DNA from 3 places in the Pseudomonas sp. H3_A02 genome. Region 2 is predicted to be linked to each of the others. Evidence: predicted binding sites of a transcription regulator. Region 2 holds the regulator's gene; each other region holds the start of a gene.
What was found. The regulator FliA, encoded in region 2, starts transcription of late flagellar genes. The targets are predictions, from matches to a motif close to CTAAAGTTTNNNNNNNNNNNGCCGNTAA.
Positions count from the first base shown of each region.

Region 1: AB4N80_RS04185 (methyl-accepting chemotaxis protein) is a predicted target of FliA. The motif match lies at 2,303-2,330, and genes of this name have one in related genera.
Region 3: AB4N80_RS14945 (methyl-accepting chemotaxis protein) is a predicted target of FliA. The motif match lies at 3,800-3,827, and genes of this name have one in related genera.

Region 1 covers NZ_CP162807.1:999,502-1,005,659, forward strand. Annotated here, with positions in the region: gene AB4N80_RS04185 (methyl-accepting chemotaxis protein) at 258-2,138, opposite strand; gene AB4N80_RS04190 (sigma-70 family RNA polymerase sigma factor) at 2,417-2,917, shown strand; gene AB4N80_RS04195 (FecR domain-containing protein) at 2,907-3,908, shown strand; gene AB4N80_RS04200 (TonB-dependent siderophore receptor) at 3,994-6,158, shown strand, end outside.
Region 2 covers NZ_CP162807.1:5,969,589-5,975,746, reverse strand. Annotated here, with positions in the region: gene flhA (flagellar biosynthesis protein FlhA) at 1-617, shown strand, start outside; gene flhF (flagellar biosynthesis protein FlhF) at 629-1,978, shown strand; gene fleN (flagellar synthesis regulator FleN) at 2,094-2,924, shown strand; gene fliA (RNA polymerase sigma factor FliA) at 2,921-3,664, shown strand; gene AB4N80_RS26200 (chemotaxis response regulator CheY) at 3,831-4,202, shown strand; gene AB4N80_RS26195 (protein phosphatase CheZ) at 4,221-5,006, shown strand; gene AB4N80_RS26190 (chemotaxis protein CheA) at 5,037-6,158, shown strand, end outside.
Region 3 covers NZ_CP162807.1:3,380,747-3,386,904, reverse strand. Annotated here, with positions in the region: gene AB4N80_RS14955 (AI-2E family transporter) at 1-328, opposite strand, end outside; gene trhP (prephenate-dependent tRNA uridine(34) hydroxylase TrhP) at 476-1,801, shown strand; gene AB4N80_RS14945 (methyl-accepting chemotaxis protein) at 2,080-3,759, opposite strand; gene AB4N80_RS14940 (Na+/H+ antiporter family protein) at 3,986-5,302, opposite strand; gene AB4N80_RS14935 (sensor histidine kinase) at 5,563-6,158, opposite strand, start outside.

The DNA of each region.
Region 1 (6,158 bases), 1.6 Mb from region 2:
AACCATCCCCTGTGGAAGCAGAGGTGGATGCGAACCCCAGGTCCACCGCCAGTCCCCTGTGGGAGCAAGCTTGCTCGCGATGGCGGTGGACCATTCAACCCAGCATCCGTGGCGAGGGAACTTGCTCCCGCTGGCCTGCGCAGCAGGCCCCAGCATGCTTGCAGGCGGACCGCGTTGGTTGGCTTTACGACTGCTGCGCAGCCGAGCGGGAGCAAGCTCCCTCGCCACAGGGGAATGGGTCGGCTTGCGACTGGGGGTCAGATCTTGAAGCTGTCCACCAGTTGTTTCAGTCGATTGGCCTGCTGGGACAAGGCATCGCAATCCTTCAGGGTTTCATTGAGGTTGGCCACGCTTTGCTGGTTCAGCAGGTTGATGTGGCTGACGTCCATGTTGAGGGTTTCGACCACGGCGGTCTGTTCTTCGGTCGCCGCGGCCACCGACTGGTTCATGCCGTCGATCTCACCGATGCGCTGCGTCACGCTGACCAGGCGCAGGCCGGCCTGGTTGGCCACTTCCACGCTTTCTTCGCTGGAGGTCTGGCTGGCGTTCATCGTGGTCACCGCTTCACGGGAGCCGACTTGCAGCGAGGTGATCATCTTGTGGATTTCTTCCGCCGACTCCTGGGTGCGGTGCGCCAGGTTGCGCACTTCATCGGCCACCACCGCAAACCCGCGGCCGGCTTCACCGGCACGGGCCGCTTCGATGGCCGCGTTCAGGGCCAGCAAGTTGGTTTGCTGGGAGATGCCTTTGATCACGTCCAGGATATGGCCGATGTTGTCGGTGCTGGCGTTCAGGGTTTCGATCTGGGTGCACGAGAGGCTGATCTTCTGCGACAACTCGGTCATGGCCTGGATGGTTTTTTCCACCACCTGGCGACCGTCATCGGCCTGTTCGCTGGCACCGCTGGCCTGTTGCGAGGCATCGGCGGCATTACGAGCGATTTCCTGGGTCGCGGCGCCCAACTGATTGATGGCCGCGGCCACACTGTTGGTGCGGGCGCTTTGTTCATCTGAGCCGACGAGCGAAGCGTTGGACGAGGTCATCACCCGCTGCGACAGGTCATGCACTTGGCGGGTGGCGGAAGACACTTCCGAGATCGACGCGTGAATCCGCTCTACGAACTGGTTGAACGAACCGCCCAACACGGCGAATTCGTCCTTGCCCTGTACGACCAGGCGCCGGGTCAGGTCACCTTCGCCCTGGGCGATGTCCTGCATGGCGCGGCCCATGGTGGTCAATGGACGCATCAACACCTGGATCAGCATGCTCAGCAGCAAGGCAATGGCCGCCACCGCGACGAACATCGCAATCAGCGCAGACGTACGGAACTGGCTCAGCGGCGCGTAGGCTTTTGCCTTGTCGATCGACAGACCGATGTACCACTCGGCGTTCGGCAGGCCGGTAACCGGGGTGAACGAAAGAATACGATCCTGCCCGTTCAGCTCAACCTCCTGGATCCCCTTGCCAATGCGCACCGGGGTGCCGGGGTAGATGTCCTTGAGGTTCTTCATCACGTGGTCTTTATCCGGGCTGACGATCACCTGACCGTCGCCGCTGACCAGAAACGCATGGCCGATACCACCGAAGTCCACGGAGTTGATGATTTTCACCAGGGTTTCCAGGCTCAGGTCGCCGCCCACCACGCCGAGCAGTTCGCCGTTGTGCTTCACCGGCAGGGCAACGGTCACCACCAGGCCACCCACCGCCGCGAGGTAAGGCGGAGTCAGCATGGTTTTATCGGCGGTCACCGCCTGTTTGTACCAGGGGCGCTGACGCGGGTCGTAGCCGTCAGGCATTTTGGCGTCAGGGCGTTGGGTGAAGACACCGTTGGCCTGGCCCACATAAGTGAACTGGAAGTTCGACGTCAGCGCCGGCTGATCGACCAGCCCCGGCAGATCGGCAGCTGCACCCTGATGCGCGATGTTTTGCGCCAGGTTTTCCAACACCAGTATCCGCCCACTCATCCAGTTCTGGATGCTGCTGGCCGTCAGGTCGCCGGATTGCTCGATGGACGACTCAAGGCTGCTGCCAATGGTGTTGCGCTGTAAATAATCGTTGTAGAGCGTGAACAGGGCAAAAGCCAGGACCACTACACCAGAGGCGGCCAGAAGGATTTTGTGGCTGAACTTTAGATTCATCGATGGGCTTCTTATGCAAAGAGTGGGGTTGCATTCCAGTTGCAATATTTTCATGTAAAAACAGGAGCAGGCTTTTTGCCATGCTCCAGTTTGGTGCACGCTTATCACTCTGTCGGCAAGGGCTTGGAAAAAATGAGGGGTTACAGGGAATTGGCCGACAGGGGGTAGAAGTACGGGCGCGGGAACCTTCAGTGGGCGGTGAACGGTGGTTGCAAATTCCCCGGGTGATGATGACAATGCGACCTATTATCATTTGTAACATCCAGGCCGTCGCGTCCATGTCATCTCCCGAGTTTGCAGTACAGGCGCTCTACAGCCAGCATCACGGCTGGCTCAATACGTGGCTGCGCACCCGGCTGGGCAATGCCGCTGATGCGGCGGACCTGGCCCAGGACACCTTCATGCGCCTGTTGCAGCGTAGCGAACGCCTGGAGCTTCGGGCCCCACGCGCCTTTTTGCGCACCATTGCCCAAGGCCTGGTGATCGACCATTGGCGGCGAGCGGAAATCGAACACGCCTACCTCCAAACCATAGCTCACCTGCCAGAAGCCGAAACCCCGGGGGCCGAAGCCCAGGCGTTGATCCTCGAACTGCTCGAAGCCATTGCCAGAATGCTCGAAGGCCTCAAGCCGAAAGTGCGCCGGGCCTTTCTGTTAGCCCAGTGCGAAGGCCTGACGTACAAGCAGATTGCCGAGCAGATGGGCATCTCGTTGCGCTCGGTGGAGCGCTACGTCGCCGATGCGTTGTATCACTGCTATGTATTGCGCTATGAAAGTTGAGTCGGTGGAACACTTGCAGAGCCGCCGCAACGGCCCGTCGCAACAGGTGGTCAGGCAGGCGATCAACTGGCTGCTGCGCCTGCGCAACCACACCACCCACCCCACACTGCGCCAACAGTGCGACACCTGGCGCGCCGCCCACCCTGAACACGAACTGGCCTGGCAACGGGTGCAATCGCTGCACAGCGAATTGACCTCGAACCTGCGGGCCGTGCCCGGTGCCCACATCGCCCTGGACACCCTGGAAAACAGTGCCCAGCGCCTCAGTCGTCGCCAGGCCCTGAAGTTGCTCTCGGGCGTTGCCGTGGTGGGCGGCGCGGCATGGCTGGGCAAGGACCTGGGCTGGCAGGCGTGGAATGCCGATTTCGCCACCGCCACCGGTGAACGTCGGGGGTTCCAGTTGCCGGACGGCACGCGGCTCGAGCTCAATACCCACAGCGCGGCCGACTTGGACTTCAGTCCCCGGCAGCGCCTGATTACCCTGGCCCGCGGCGAAATCATGGTCACCTGTGGCCGCGACCCGGGGCGGCCGCTGCTGGTGAAAAGCAGGCATGGTCTGTTCGAGGGGCTGGAGGGGCGCTTCGTCGTGCGCCAGCACAGCGACTGCACGCGCTTGAGCGTCACCAGCGGCCGAGTCGTCATCCGTTCGCACCCCAACAGCGATGGCTCGCCCATCCAGGTCGAGGCCGGGCAAAGCTACCTGGTCAGCTCATCGACAGCGACCCTGGCGCCGCCCCTGGACATGGACGCAGGCGCCTGGGCCGACGGCTTGATCGTCACCCGCAACATGCGCCTGGAAGATTTCCTCAATGAAGTAGGCCGCTACCGCCCGGGCTATCTGCACTGCGCGGCGTCGATTGCCGACCTGCGCTTGTCGGGGGTGTTCCGCTTGGAGGACACCGACAAATTGCTCGCCGTCCTGCCCCGCACGCTCCCGGTCCAGCTGCGCTATCGAACCCGTTGGTGGATCACGGTGGAACGCCTGGCTTGATTTTTTTTGGCGGGTTTCAGGCCGGCGTCCGGCTAGGACAGTAAGCAACCCTTATCTGCCTTCAGCGACTCCAACGGAACCTACAATGACTGAGCGCGTACTTCTCAAGAACCCCTTCGGCTTCTCTTCGCAACCAGGCCTGTTACGCCAGGCGATTCATGCCGCGCTGTTCTCCACGGCGCTGGGGGTCAGCGTCGCGCCGATGCTCGCGGTGGCCGCGCAAAACGTCGTGACCGCCAGCCGGCAGAGCTACAACATCCCCCCCGGTCCATTGAGCGATGTGCTGAACCAGTTCGCCCGCCAGGCCGGGATCACCCTGGCCAGCACGCCGGCGCAAACCGGCGGCGTCCAGTCCCCGGGGCTCAAGGGTGAGTATTCGCCCGACCAGGCCCTGAACCAGTTGCTCAGCGGGTCGGGAATGGTCGCCGTCAGCCAGGATGGCAGCAGCTACGTGCTGCACACCGAGACCGCTGGCAGCACGCTGGAATTACCGACCACCGACATCAAGGGCTTCGCCCTGGGTAACGCCTTGGGCAGCATGGAAGGCTACAACGCCACCCACAGCCAGGTCGCCACCAAGACCAGTACCGCCCTGCGCGAAACCTCCCAGAGCGTGTCGGTGGTGACCCGCGAACAAATGGACGACCAGGGCGCGCAGACCGTGTCCCAGGCCATGCGCTACACCCCCGGCGTGCTGACCAACCCCTACGGCGCCACCCACCGCTACGACTACGTGGCGATGCGCGGTTTCAACGACGGCTCGGTGGATAACATCTACCTCGACGGCCTCAAGTCCATGGGCGACAGCGGCACCTACAGCTCCATGCAGGTCGATCCGTATTTCCTGGAGCGGGTCGATATCCTCAAGGGCCCGTCCTCGGTGCTCTACGGTCGCAGCTCGCCCGGCGGCCTGGTGGCGCTAACCAGCAAGAAGCCGCTGTACGAGGCCTATCATCAGATCCAGGCCACGGTCGGTACCCAAGGCCAACGCGGCATGGGCTTCGACTTCAGCGGCCCGGTGGATGACGACAAACGCATCACCTATCGCCTGATCGGCCTGGCGGACAGCTCCGACACCCAGTTCGACCACAACAAGGAAAAGCGCTTCGCCCTCGCGCCCACGGTGAACATCGACCTCAGCGAAGACACCTCGCTGACGCTCCAGGCCTACCTGCAGCATGACCCCGACGGCGGCTACCACGGCGGCATGCCGGCCGCCGGCACCTTGCACCAGCGCAACGGCCGACGAATTTCCGAGCACTTTTTCGAAGGCGAGCCTGGCGTCGACGGTTATGAACGCGACCAGCAGTCGTTCGGCTACCAGTTCGAACACCGTTTCAACGACGTCTTCACCGCCCGGCAGAACTTCCGTTACCTGGACTCCAAGGTCAGCAACGATCAGGTCTATGCCTATGACTGGACCACACCCACCAGCAACGAGCTGAACCGCTACTACACCGGCGCCGAGGAAAAGCTCCATTCCTTCATCGTCGACAACATGCTGCAAGCCGAATTCTTCACCGGCGCGACCAAGCACACCGTCCTGATGGGCGCCGACTACCAGCGGCGCAAAACCGTGGTCGACTGGACCAGCGGCAGCCTGGCGCCGATCAACGCCTTCGACCCGGTCTATGGCAACTCGGCTATCACTGGTCGCTATGACACAAGCTACCTGCGACGCCTGGAGCAGACCGGCGTCTACCTGCAAGACCTGATCGAAATGGACAAGTGGCGTTTCTCCCTCGGCCTGCGCCAGGACTGGGTGCAAACCTCGGATGAAAACCGCATCGCCGAATTCGGTCGCCCGCAAGGCACCGAGATCAACGACAAACGCACCAAGCTCACCGGCCGTGCCGGCGCGCTGTACCTGTTCGATAACGGGCTGGCGCCGTACATCAGCTACTCCGAGTCGTTCAACCCGAACTCCTATGCCGACAGCGCCGGCAACCCGCTGCCGCCTACCGATGGCAAGCAATGGGAGCTGGGCCTGAAGTACCAGCCACCGGGCACGGATGATTTGTACACCGCCTCGCTGTTCCGCATCGACCAGGAAAACCTGGCGACCAAGCTGCCCCAGGAAAACTTCTACCGCGCCGTCGGTGCCGTGCGCTCCCAAGGCTTGGAACTGGAAGCCCACCTGCAGTTGACCGAACAATTCAAAGTGCTGGGCAGCTACACCTTCACCGACATCGAATATTCGAAATCGATGGTCAGCACTCTCAGCACGCCCACCGACATCATCGAAAACAA
Region 2 (6,158 bases):
TGTACAAGCACTCCAGTGAGCTGATTGGCCACGAAGAAGTCCAGCAACTCCTGCAAGTACTGGCCAAAGGCTCGCCGAAGCTGGCCGAAGAGCTGGTGCCAGGCGTGGTTTCCTTGTCGCAGTTGCTCAAGGTGCTGCAGGCGCTGCTGGCCGAACAAGTGCCCGTGCGCGACATACGCAGTATCGCCGAGGCCATCGCCAACAACGCCGCCAAGAGTCAAGATACCGCCGCCTTGGTGGCTGCGGTTCGGGTCGGCGTGTCCCGCGCAATCGTCCAAAGCATTGTAGGCACTGAGTCTGAGCTGCCTGTGATCACCTTGGAGCCAAGGTTGGAACAGATATTGCTCAATAGTCTGCAGAAGGCAGGACAAGGCTCGGAAGAGGGTGTCCTGCTGGAGCCAAGCATGGCCGAGAAGCTGCAGCGTTCGCTGATCGAAGCAGCCCAGCGGCAAGAGATGCAAGGCCAACCGGTGATCCTGCTGGTGGCCGGTCCGATTCGCGCGATGCTCTCGCGATTCGGGCGCCTCGCGGTCCCGGGGCTGCATGTGCTGGCGTACCAGGAAATACCGGACAACAAGCAAGTGACCATCGTTGCGACAGTAGGGCCCAACGGCTGAGGTAGTGGTTTATGCAAGTGAAGCGTTTTTTCGCCGCCGACATGCGTCAGGCCATGAAACTGGTTCGTGACGAGCTGGGCGCTGAAGCAGCCATCATTGGCAACCGTCGTATCGCCGGCGGTGTCGAGCTGACGGCGGCCCTGGATTACAAACTGTCTGCGCTGGCCCCGCGGGTTCCGAACATGGAGCTCGAAGATGAGCTGCGCAAGACCCAATCGCGCATCGCCAGCGCCCAGGCCGAACTGAGCCTGCGCAGCAGCGAAGGCGAGGGTGCCGCGGGCACCAATCGTCAATTGTTCGCCGGTCAGCCGCTGACCGCCGGCCTGCCCTTGACCGCCGCCGAACCGCTAATGGAGCAGGCCCAGGCCGAACCGCGTCGTCCGGAACCGGCTCCCGCCGCGCCTGTCCGCGGGGTCGATCCGCGCGCCCTGGACTCAATGCGCTTTGAACTCAACAGCCTGCGCGAGCTGATGGAAGTCCAGCTCGGCTCCCTGGCCTGGAACCAGCTGCAAGGCAGCCGTCCGGCCCAGGCCAACCTGTGGCGTCGCCTGCAACGCATCGGCCTGTCCGGCCCGTTGTCCCGGGACCTGCTGGCGCTGATCAATGGTATCGAAGAACCGCGCCAGGCTTGGCGCATGTTGCTGGCGCACCTGGCGCGGATGATCTCCACGCCGGAAGTCGAGCCACTGGAAGAGGGCGGAGTGATTGCCATGGTCGGTCCTGCCGGCATGGGCAAGACCACCACCCTGGCCAAGCTCGCCGCCCGTTATGTACTCAAGTACGGCGCCCAGAGCATCGCCCTGGTGAGCATGGACAGTTTCCGCATCGGTGCCCAGGAACAACTCAAGACCCTGGGCCGGATCCTCAATGTGTCGGTGACCCATGTGGATCCGGGCCAATCCCTGGCCCAGGCGCTGGAGCCTTTGCTGCGCAAACGCGTTGTGCTGATCGATACCGCGGGCCTGCAAGCCAGCGATCCAGCCCTGCGCATGCAGCTCGAAAGCCTGGCCGGACGCGGTATCAAGTCAAAAAATTATCTCGTGTTGGCAACCACCAGCCAGAAACAGGTTCTAACCGCCGCATACCACAGCTACAAACGCTGCGGACTGGCCGGCTGCATCCTGACTAAGCTGGACGAAACGGCAAGCCTGGGCGAGGTGTTGAGCCTGGCGATCGGTCATGAACTGCCGGTGGCCTACCTGACCGATGGGCCGCGGATCCCGGATGATTTGCATCTGCCGCGCCGTCATCAACTGGTCAGTCGTGCCGTGAGTGTGCAAATGCAGGAAGAACCCAGCGAAGAAGCCATGGCTGACATGTTCGCTGACATCTACCACAGCCCGAGCAAGCAGGTCGGCTGAGGTAATCATGAATATTTTTTGTACCTACATCGATGGTCTGCCATGCATTGTTCCTTATGCGAACGCGCAGCCAGTAATGTGGCCTCCGTCTAAGAAGACAAGGTAAAGAACGAACATGGGCAGCATGCATCCCGTACAGGTGATCGCGGTGACCGGCGGCAAAGGTGGCGTCGGGAAGACTAACGTGTCAGTGAACTTGTCCCTGGCTCTTGCAGAGCTTGGCCGACGGGTCATGCTGCTGGACGCCGACCTGGGCCTGGCGAACGTCGACGTGCTGCTGGGGCTTACCCCCAAACGCACCCTGGCGGACGTGATCGAAGGCCGCTGCGAACTGCGCGACGTGCTGTTGCAGGGGCCAGGCGGGATTCGTATCGTGCCGGCTGCCTCCGGCACCCAGAGCATGGTTCACCTGACCCCAGCCCAACACGCGGGCCTGATCCAGGCTTTCAGCGACATCGGCGACAACCTCGATGTGCTGGTGATCGATACCGCGGCTGGCATTGGCGACTCGGTCGTCAGTTTCGTGCGCGCCGCCCAGGAAGTGCTGCTGGTGGTCTGCGACGAACCGACGTCCATCACCGACGCCTACGCCCTGATCAAACTGCTGAACCGCGACTATGGCATGAACCGCTTCCGCGTCCTGGCCAACATGGCCCAGAGCCCGCAGGAAGGACGCAACCTGTTCGCCAAGTTGACCAAGGTCACCGATCGCTTCCTGGACGTCGCCCTGCAATACGTCGGCGCGGTGCCTTACGACGAAAGCGTGCGCAAGGCCGTCCAGAAGCAACGTGCCGTCTATGAAGCCTTTCCACGTTCCAAATGCGCGCTGGCGTTCAAGGCGATCGCCCAGAAGGTCGATACCTGGCCATTGCCGGCCAATCCTCGCGGGCATCTGGAGTTTTTCGTCGAACGTCTTGTGCAACAAACAGCAGGGCCCGTGCTATGACAGCCAGCGGTTACAACCATCTCTACAAAAAATCGGCACGGGACGCCCAATACGAATTGATCGAGCGTTATGCGCCACTGGTCAAGCGTATCGCCTACCACTTGCTGGCGCGGTTGCCGGCCAGTGTCCAGGTCGAGGACTTGATCCAGGCCGGCATGATCGGCCTGCTTGAAGTGTCGAACAAATACGACGCCAGCAAAGGCGCCAGTTTCGAGACCTATGCCGGTATTCGCATTCGCGGGGCGATGCTCGATGAAGTCCGCAAGGGCGATTGGGCGCCGCGTTCGGTGCACCGCAATACCCGCATGGTCAGTGACGCGATTCGGGCAATTGAAGCGAAAACCGGGCGTGACGCTAAAGATCACGAAGTTGCTGCCGAACTCCAGTTAAGTCTCGATGATTATTACGGGATTTTGAACGATACCTTGGGCAGCCGCCTGTTCAGTTTCGACGACCTGCTGCAGGACGGCGAACACGAAGGGCTGCACGAGGATGGCGCGAGTGCTCACATGGAGCCATCGCGTGACCTGGAAGATGAACGTTTCCAGAGCGCGCTGGCGGATGCGATTGCCAATTTGCCGGAGCGTGAGCGACTGGTCTTGGCGCTGTACTACGACGAAGAGCTGAACCTCAAGGAAATCGGTGAGGTCCTGGGGGTCAGCGAATCGCGGGTCAGCCAGTTACACAGCCAGTGCGCGGCCCGTTTGCGGGGGCGTTTGGGGGAGTGGCGAGCGCGTTGACAGGCAGTGTGGGGACACTGCGACGAGGCTGGCCTGGCAGGTACTGCGCCAGTCTCCATCCGTTGTGCTCCGGACCGTTGTCGAGTGTTGTGCCGGATTGATTGAAATGGCGCGTCCAGGTGCTGGGCGCGTTTAAGACTGCTTGGAGGTCGAATTGGACAAGAACATGAAAATCCTCATCGTTGATGACTTCTCAACGATGCGGCGGATCATAAAAAACCTGTTGCGTGACCTTGGGTTCACCAACACGGTCGAGGCGGATGATGGCGTCACAGCCATTCCGGTCCTCAACAGCGGGAGCATCGACTTTCTGGTGACTGACTGGAACATGCCCGGCATGACCGGTATCGACTTGTTGCGCCATGTGCGCGCCGACGAAAAGCTCAAGCATCTTCCGGTGCTGATGGTCACTGCCGAAGCCAAGCGCGAGCAGATCATCGAAGCGGCCCAGGCCGGTGTAAACGGCTATGTGGTCAAACCCTTCACGGCCCAGGCGTTGAAAGAGAAGATCGAAAAAATCTTCGAACGCATCGGTTAACGGCGCCACGGGGGAGCTATGGACAACGAATCTTCAATGGGCGATTTCGAATCGACCCTGAAAAAACATGCCCGCGAACTGGTCGACAGCCTTGAAAAAGGTCGCTTTGGCGATGCGGTTCAAATGATCCATGAGCTCAACCAGACCCGTGACCGCGGTCTGTATCAGGAAGTGGGCAAGCTCACGCGTGAACTGCACAGCGCGATTGTCAATTTCCAGATCGACCCGCACATGCCGCAGGCCGAGGAAGTCTCGCAGATCACCGACGCCACCGAGCGCCTGGGGTATGTGGTCAAGCTGACCGAGGCCGCGGCGAACCGCACCATGGACCTGGTGGAAAGCGCAACGCCGCTGGTCAACGGCCTGAGTGAAGAAGCCCAGGCCTTGAGCACCGACTGGGGCCGGTTCATGCGTCGCGAAGTCGGTGCTGAAGAGTTTCGGGAGCTGGCCCGTCGGGTCGACGGTTTCCTGACGCGCAGCAGCACCGAGAACCGCGCCGTGGCAAGCAACCTCAACGACATTCTGCTGGCCCAGGACTATCAAGACCTGACCGGCCAGGTGATCAAGCGTGTGACCCAGTTGGTCACCGAAGTGGAAAGCAACCTGCTCAAACTGGTGTTGATGGCCAGCCAGGTCGACCGCTTTGCAGGCATCGAACACGACCGTGAAGCGATGCTTGCTGAAAAAGATCCACAAAAACATCTCTCTCAGGGTGAAGGTCCGCAAATTCATGCCGATAAAAGAGAAGACGTTATGTCCGGTCAGGACGATGTGGACGATTTGCTGTCCAGCCTTGGATTCTGAGTTTTAGCCCTGTTTTAGGAGCAGCCATTAATGAGCTTCGGCGCCGATGAAGAGATCCTTCAGGATTTCCTGGTTGAGGCCGGCGAGATTCTAGAGCAACTGTCCGAACAGCTGGTCGAGCTGGAAAGCCGACCTGATGATGCGGATCTGCTCAATGCAATTTTTCGCGGTTTCCACACTGTAAAAGGAGGCGCCGGCTTCCTCCAGCTCAACGAGCTGGTGGAGTGCTGCCACATTGCCGAAAACGTGTTCGATATCCTGCGCAAGGGTGAGCGCCGCGTGGATTCGGAACTGATGGACGTGGTGCTCGAAGCGCTGGATGCGGTCAACAGCATGTTCAGTGAAGTGCGTGAGCGCTCGCCGATCACGGCTGCCACCCCCGAGCTGCTTGCCGCGCTATCGCGCCTGGCCGAGCCGCAATCGGCTGACGAAGCGGCGCCGATTGTCGAGGCGGTGGTTGAAGAGCCGGTCGCCGAAGAATCGGGCGACATCACCGATAACGAATTCGAACAGCTGCTGGACTCCCTGAATACCGTCAAGGCCCAGGCCGAGGCACCAGCCGCTCCGGCTGCACCTGCTGCGCAAGCCGCCGGTGGGGCGGCCAGCGATGAAATCACCGACGCCGAGTTCGAGTCGCTGCTCGACCAGCTTCACGGCAAGGGCCAGTTCGCGCCGGATGCGGTCGTTCCGCCGGCGGCCCCGGCCGCCCCGAAAGCGGCGGGCGACAGCTCGGACATCACCGATGATGAATTCGAAGCTTTGCTCGACCAGTTGCATGGCAAGGGCACCTTTGCCGTTGACGCGCTGGATTCGGCCATCGCTTCGGCACCGACGCCGGCCAAGCCCGCCGCCGCTGCCGCGGGTAGCGACCTGATCAGCGACCAGGAATTCGAATCGCTGCTCGATGAGCTGCATGGCAAGGGTAAGTTCAGCGAAGTCGGTACGGCTGCCGCTGCGCCCGCTACCGTTGCGCCAGCGGCCAAGGCTGCGCCCAAACCCGCTGCCAAGGCACCGGAGCCCAAGGCCGAGCCCGCCAAGCCTGCCGCTGCTGCCCCGGCACCCGCCCGTGCTCCGGCGGCGGCGCCAGCGGAAAAACCAGCCAGCGAAGCCGAGACCACCGTTCGAGTCGACACCGCACGCCTGGACGAGATC
Region 3 (6,158 bases), 2.6 Mb from region 2:
TGAAGCGGGCCAGGTAATCGGCAATGTCCAGCTCACCGCTTTCCAGGCTCTTGTACAGCGCCGCGCCTTCCTGGACCAGCAACGTACTGATGATGATCACCGGCAAGATCGCGCTGACCACACAGATACTCAACGTGAACAACGAGGTGACATTGCGGTGCCAGCCGAACTTCAACTGCAGGCGGCGCTGCATCGGCGCAAAGACGATGCCCAGGATCACCGCCCAGAACACCGCACCGTAAAATGGCAGCAGAATCCAGATGAAGGCGACCGTGACCAGCACCAGGAGCAACATCTGGGCTTTGTTTTGCAGCATCTTTCGATTCATCAGCTTTCCATGTCCAAAGGCGGGATACACATTAGTCCGCCAGGACTCGCCGGAGTGCCTTCACGTTTGTGCTGTGCATTGATTCAGGTCAATAAGGCCTGGCCGGCCCTGGCGTACCCTCGGCACTTTTTGCGAGCTGACCCCACCATGACCCTCGCCGCCCCCGAACTGCTGGCGCCCGCCGGCACCCTGAAAAACATGCGCTATGCCTTCGCCTACGGTGCCGATGCGGTGTACGCCGGCCAACCGCGCTACAGCCTGCGGGTGCGCAACAACGAATTCGACCACGGGAATCTGGCCTTGGGCATTGCCGAGGCCCAGGCCATGGGCAAGCGTTTCTACGTGGTGGTGAACATTGCCCCGCACAACGCCAAGCTGCGGACCTTCCTCAAAGACCTAGAACCGGTGATCGCCATGGCGCCGGATGCGCTGATCATGTCCGACCCGGGGTTGATCATGCTGGTTCGCCGGCATTTTCCACAGATGCCGATTCACCTGTCGGTGCAGGCCAATACGGTGAACTGGGCGAGCGTCGAGTTCTGGCAGCAGCAGGGTTTGAGCCGGATCATCCTGTCCCGGGAACTGTCCCTGGAGGAAATCGCCGAGATCCGCGAGCAGGTGCCGGCCATGGAGCTGGAAGTGTTCGTCCACGGGGCGCTGTGCATGGCGTACTCCGGGCGCTGCTTGCTCTCGGGTTATATGAACAAGCGTGATGCCAACCAGGGCAGTTGCACCAATGCCTGCCGCTGGAAGTATTCGGCGCAACCGGCGGTGGAAAACGTCGTGGGCGACATTGTGCAGACCTATCAGCCGGAGCCGACGCTGGGCCTCGGCGCGCCCACCGACCAGGTGTTTCTACTCCAGGAAGCCAACCGCCCGGAAGCGTCCATGCCGGCCTTCGAGGACGAGCACGGCACCTACATCATGAATGCCAAGGACCTGCGGGCCGTGCAACACGTCGAGCGCCTGGCGCGCATGGGTGTGCATTCGCTGAAGATCGAAGGCCGGACCAAGTCGCACTTTTATTGCGCACGCACCACCCAGGTGTATCGCCGGGCCATCGATGACGCGGTGGCCGGTCGGGCATTCGATCGCAGCCTGATGACCGACCTGGAGTCCCTGGCCCAGCGCGGCTACACCGAAGGTTTTCTAAGGCGCCATGTGCATGATGAATATCAGAACTACCAGACCGGCAGCTCGGTCTCGGAGCGCCAGCAGTTCGTCGGCGAACTGACCGGCGAACGGCGCGAACGCCTGGCCGAAGTGCGGGTGAAGAACCGCTTCGGCCTGGGCGATCACATGGAACTGATGACCCCCAAGGGCAACTTCCACTTCGACCTGCACCAGTTGCAGGACATCAAAGGCCAGGGCATCGATGTGGCACCGGGGGATGGGCATGTGGTCTACGTGCCGATCCCGGATGCGGTGGATTTGCGGTTTGGGTTGTTGATGCGGGATGTGCGCGAACCTTAGCTCTGACACTGATCCGATCATGCAGGCACCGCCAAACAACTGTGGGAGCGAGCTTGCTCGCGATGGCGCCGGATCAGCTAATACTCATTTGACTGACACACCGCCATCGCGAGCAAGCTCGCTCCCACAGGGTTTGGTTGTGTTTGTGCCTGTTGAGCCCGGCAGAAACTGCCGAAGGCTGCGATCCTCCGCTTCCGATAGGGCCTGGTAGCCCAGGCGAAAACATCTGGATCGAGAGCGAAAGATCGCAGCCTTCGGCAGCTCCTGCTGCGCCGGAATCAGATCCGGAACTGCCCCACCAGTTGACCCAGGCGCTGGCCCAGGTCGGCCAGGCTGCGGGAGGTCTGGGCGCCGAGTTGGGTTTCGTCGGCGACGCTGTCCACGGCCACGGCAATCTGATGCACGCTGCGGTTGATTTCCTCGGCCACCGCGGTCTGTTCTTCGGCGGCGCTGGCGATCTGGGCGTTCATCGAGTTGATGGTGCCGATCAACTGCGCCATGGTGTCGAGGGAGGCACCCGCCTCGTTGGCCCGTTCCGAGGTGCCATCACCGGCCTCGCTGGAACGGCGCATCGCTTCCACCGCCGCATGGGTGCCGGATTGCAGGCGGTCGATCATGCCCTGGATTTCCTGGGTGCTCTGCTGGGTCCGACTGGCCAGGGCCCGCACTTCATCGGCCACCACCGCGAACCCACGCCCCGCCTCGCCGGCACGCGCGGCCTCGATGGCGGCGTTGAGGGCCAGCAGGTTGGTCTGCTCGGCGATCGAACGAATCACCCCGAGCACACTGACAATCGAAGCCACGTCCTGCTGCAGGCTGTCCAGGGACACGCCACTGCTGCGGATATCGTTCACCAGCGCATGAATCTGCTGGATGCTGCCGGCCACCACGCGCTTGGCCGACTGGCCTTCTTCGTCGGTCTGCTGGGCCGCGACGGCGGCGCCCTGTGCACTGCGGGCGACTTCCTGGGCGGCCGAGGACATTTCGTTAATCGCCGTGGCGACCTGATCGGTTTCGTGGCGCTGACGCTCCATGGCCTGCTCGGAGCGCTGGGCCTGCTCGGAAACTTGGGTCACCAGGCCGGTCAGTTGCGACGTCATGTCGGTGATCTGCCGCACCAGGCCGTGGATCTTGTCGACGAAGCGGTTGAACGAACCGGCCAGTTGGCCGAGCTCGTCCTGGCTGGTGATGGTCAGCCGACGGGTCAGGTCACCCTCACCCGCGGCGATGTCGTCGAGGTTGTCCTTCATCAGGTGCAGGGGACGCAGGATCGTGTTGGCGAGCACCAGGCCTACCACCGCGATCACCAGCAACACCACCGCAGCGATCCCGACGATGCTCAAGATCACGCCTTGCAGGCGATCGTGGACCTTGGCTTCCACCAGCGCCACTTGGGCTTCGATGCCGTCCAGGTTGACCGAGCTACCGACCGCCAGATCCCACTTGGGCAAGTAGTCGGTGTAGCCGAGCTTGGGCACCAAGTCCTTGCTGCCGGGCAACGGCGAACTGTATTCCAGGTAATGCGTCCCGTCCTTGGCGACTTTCACCAGGTCACGGTTGACGTAGACACCGTTCGGGTCGCGGTTGTCCTTGAAACTCTTGCCCACGCCATCGGGGCTGTTGGCCTTGAACAGACGAATGGTCTCGGAATCGTAGCCGAAGAAATAACCGTCCTTGCCATAGCTGATATTCGACAGCAGCTTGATCGCCTGGGCGCGCGCCTCGTTATCGCCAGGCGCGGCGGCATCGTAGAGCGGCTTGATGGCGGTAAGGCCCACCGCCACGTAGTTCTGCAGCGTGGCCTTGGCCTCGCTGAGCAGGCGCTCGCGGGTCTCCTGGACTTCTTTACTCGCTTGCTCCTTCAAGATGAAGGCCGTGGTCAGGCTGATGATCACGGCGGACAGCAATACCGGCAGTATCGCAAGGGACAGGACTTTAGCCTTCAAGCTCAGGCGCATGCTGTTCACTCTTGTTGGTTTTATGGCGTGGTTAGCTGTATTAACGGCACCGCGCGGCAAAACTGTAGGACAAGGTGAACGGTCAGTTGGCAGAGTCGCTGAATTCAAGGGCCTCATCGCGAGCAAGCTCGCTCCCACAGGGCCCGGTGGCGTCCACAACACTTGTGTCCACACCGATCCCCTGTGGGAGCGAGCTTGCTCGCGATTGAGGCGACTCGGTCTCGAATTACAACACCATCGCCGCCACCCACCCAAACGCCAGCAGCGGCAGGTTGTAGTGGATGAAGGTCGGGACCACGGTGTCCCAGATGTGATGGTGCTGGCCGTCGATGTTCAGGCCGGAGGTCGGGCCCAGGGTCGAGTCCGAGGCGGGCGAGCCGGCGTCGCCCAGGGCGCCGGCGGTGCCGACGATGCAGACGATCGCCAGCGGGCTGAAACCCAGTTGCAGGCACAGCGGCACGAAAATCGTCGCCAGGATCGGCACCGTGGAAAACGACGAGCCAATGCCCATGGTCACCAACAGCCCCACCAGCAACATCAGGAGCGCGCCGATGCCCTTGTTGTGGCCGATCCACGCCGCCGAGGTTTCCACCAGGCTCTGGACTTCACCGGTAGCCTTCATCACTTCGGCAAAACCTGAGGCGGCGATCATGATGAAGCCGATCATCGCCATCATCTTCATGCCTTCGGTGAACAGATCGTCGGTCTCGCGCCAGCGCACTACCCCCGACAGCGAGAAAATCAGGAAACCGGCCAGGGCACCGATGATCATTGAATCGAGTAACAACTGAACAGCGAACGCCGCCGCAATCGCCAGCCCGGCCACCAGCAGGCTCAGGGGGTTGTAGCGCACGGTCACTTGCTCGGCCCGGGCAATTTTTTTCAAGTCATAAACGCGTTTCTTGCGATAGGTAAAAAACGACAGCGCCAAGCCAAACACCATGCCCAACGCCGGGATGCCCATGGCATGCGTGATATTGATGCCACTGATGTCGACGCCGCTGCGAGCGACATTGGCCAGCAGGATTTCATTGAGGAAGATGTTGCCGAAACCCACCGGCAGGAACATGTAGGGGGTGATCAGGCCGAAGGTCATGACGCAGGCGATCAAGCGACGGTCCAGTTGCAGCTTGGTCAGCACGTAGAGCAACGGCGGCACCAGCAGCGGGATGAAGGCGATGTGGATCGGCAGGATGTTTTGGGAAGCGACCGCGACCGTCCCCAGCAGGCCGATCAGCACCCACTTGACGCCCGTACCGCCAGCGGCATCCTGGCGATCCACCAGGGCCAGGGCTTTGTCCGCCAGGGCGTGGGCCATGCCGGACTTGGCAATCGCCACGGCGAAGGCACCGAGCAAAGCATAGGACAACGCCACCGTCGCACCGCCCCCCAGGCCGGCATTGAACGCCTTGAGCGTCGCCTCGATCCCCAGGCCGCCCGTCAGGCCACCCACCAGCGCGCCGATAATCAGCGCGATCACCACATGCACGCGGGACAGGCTGAGCACCAGCATGACGCCAACCGCGGCAATTACTGCATTTATCATCGTTACCTCAGAGCACAGCGATGGAAAGCCACCGGACAAAAAGGTCGCGACTTTGCAGCAAGCGGCGGCAAGCTGCAAGGGCCGTGGAGCGGGTTTTCAAGTCCTGCCCCCCCTGTATGGAGGGATTTGTGGGAGCAAAGCTTGCTCGCGATGACGTCGTCACCTACAACATCTGTGTTGGCCAAAAAAAATGCTATCGCGAGCAAGCTTTGCTCCCACAGGCTCGCCCACAGGGAGGCTGTGCCATGGAATGGCTGTCAGCGCTTGGGCAACTCGATCACGACCTTCAACCCACCCCACTCACTGTCGTCCAACGCCAGCAGGCCGCCCCAGGTGTCGACGATATCCCGCACGATGCCCAGGCCCAGGCCGTGTCCATCGGTCTGTTCATCCAGTCGCGTACCCCGACTGAACACCTGCTCGCGGCGGTCCGCGGGGATGCCCGGGCCGTCGTCCTCCACGGCCAGGCTGAAACCCTCGGCTGTCTCGGTCATGGTCAGGCGCACCTCGGCATCGGCCCATTTGCAGGCGTTGTCCAGCAGGTTGCCCAACAGCTCCAGCAAGTCTTCACGGTCCCAGGGCAGGTGCAGGCCTGGTGGCGCGACGTAGCTCAGGTGCAGGTGTTCGCCGTGGATCATGTTCAGCGTGGCCAGCAACCCTGGCAGTTCGGCGTCGCAGTCCAGGTGCGCACCGGGCAAGGCATCACCGGACAGGCGGGCGCGGTTGAGTTCACGGTTCAGGCGCTGGCGGACCTGCTCCAGTTGGTCGAGCAACAGTTTGCGCAGCTCGGGGTTCGGGTCGAGCTTCTCGTTCGACGCCAGGCTTTGCAGCACCGCCAGCGGGGTTTTCAAGG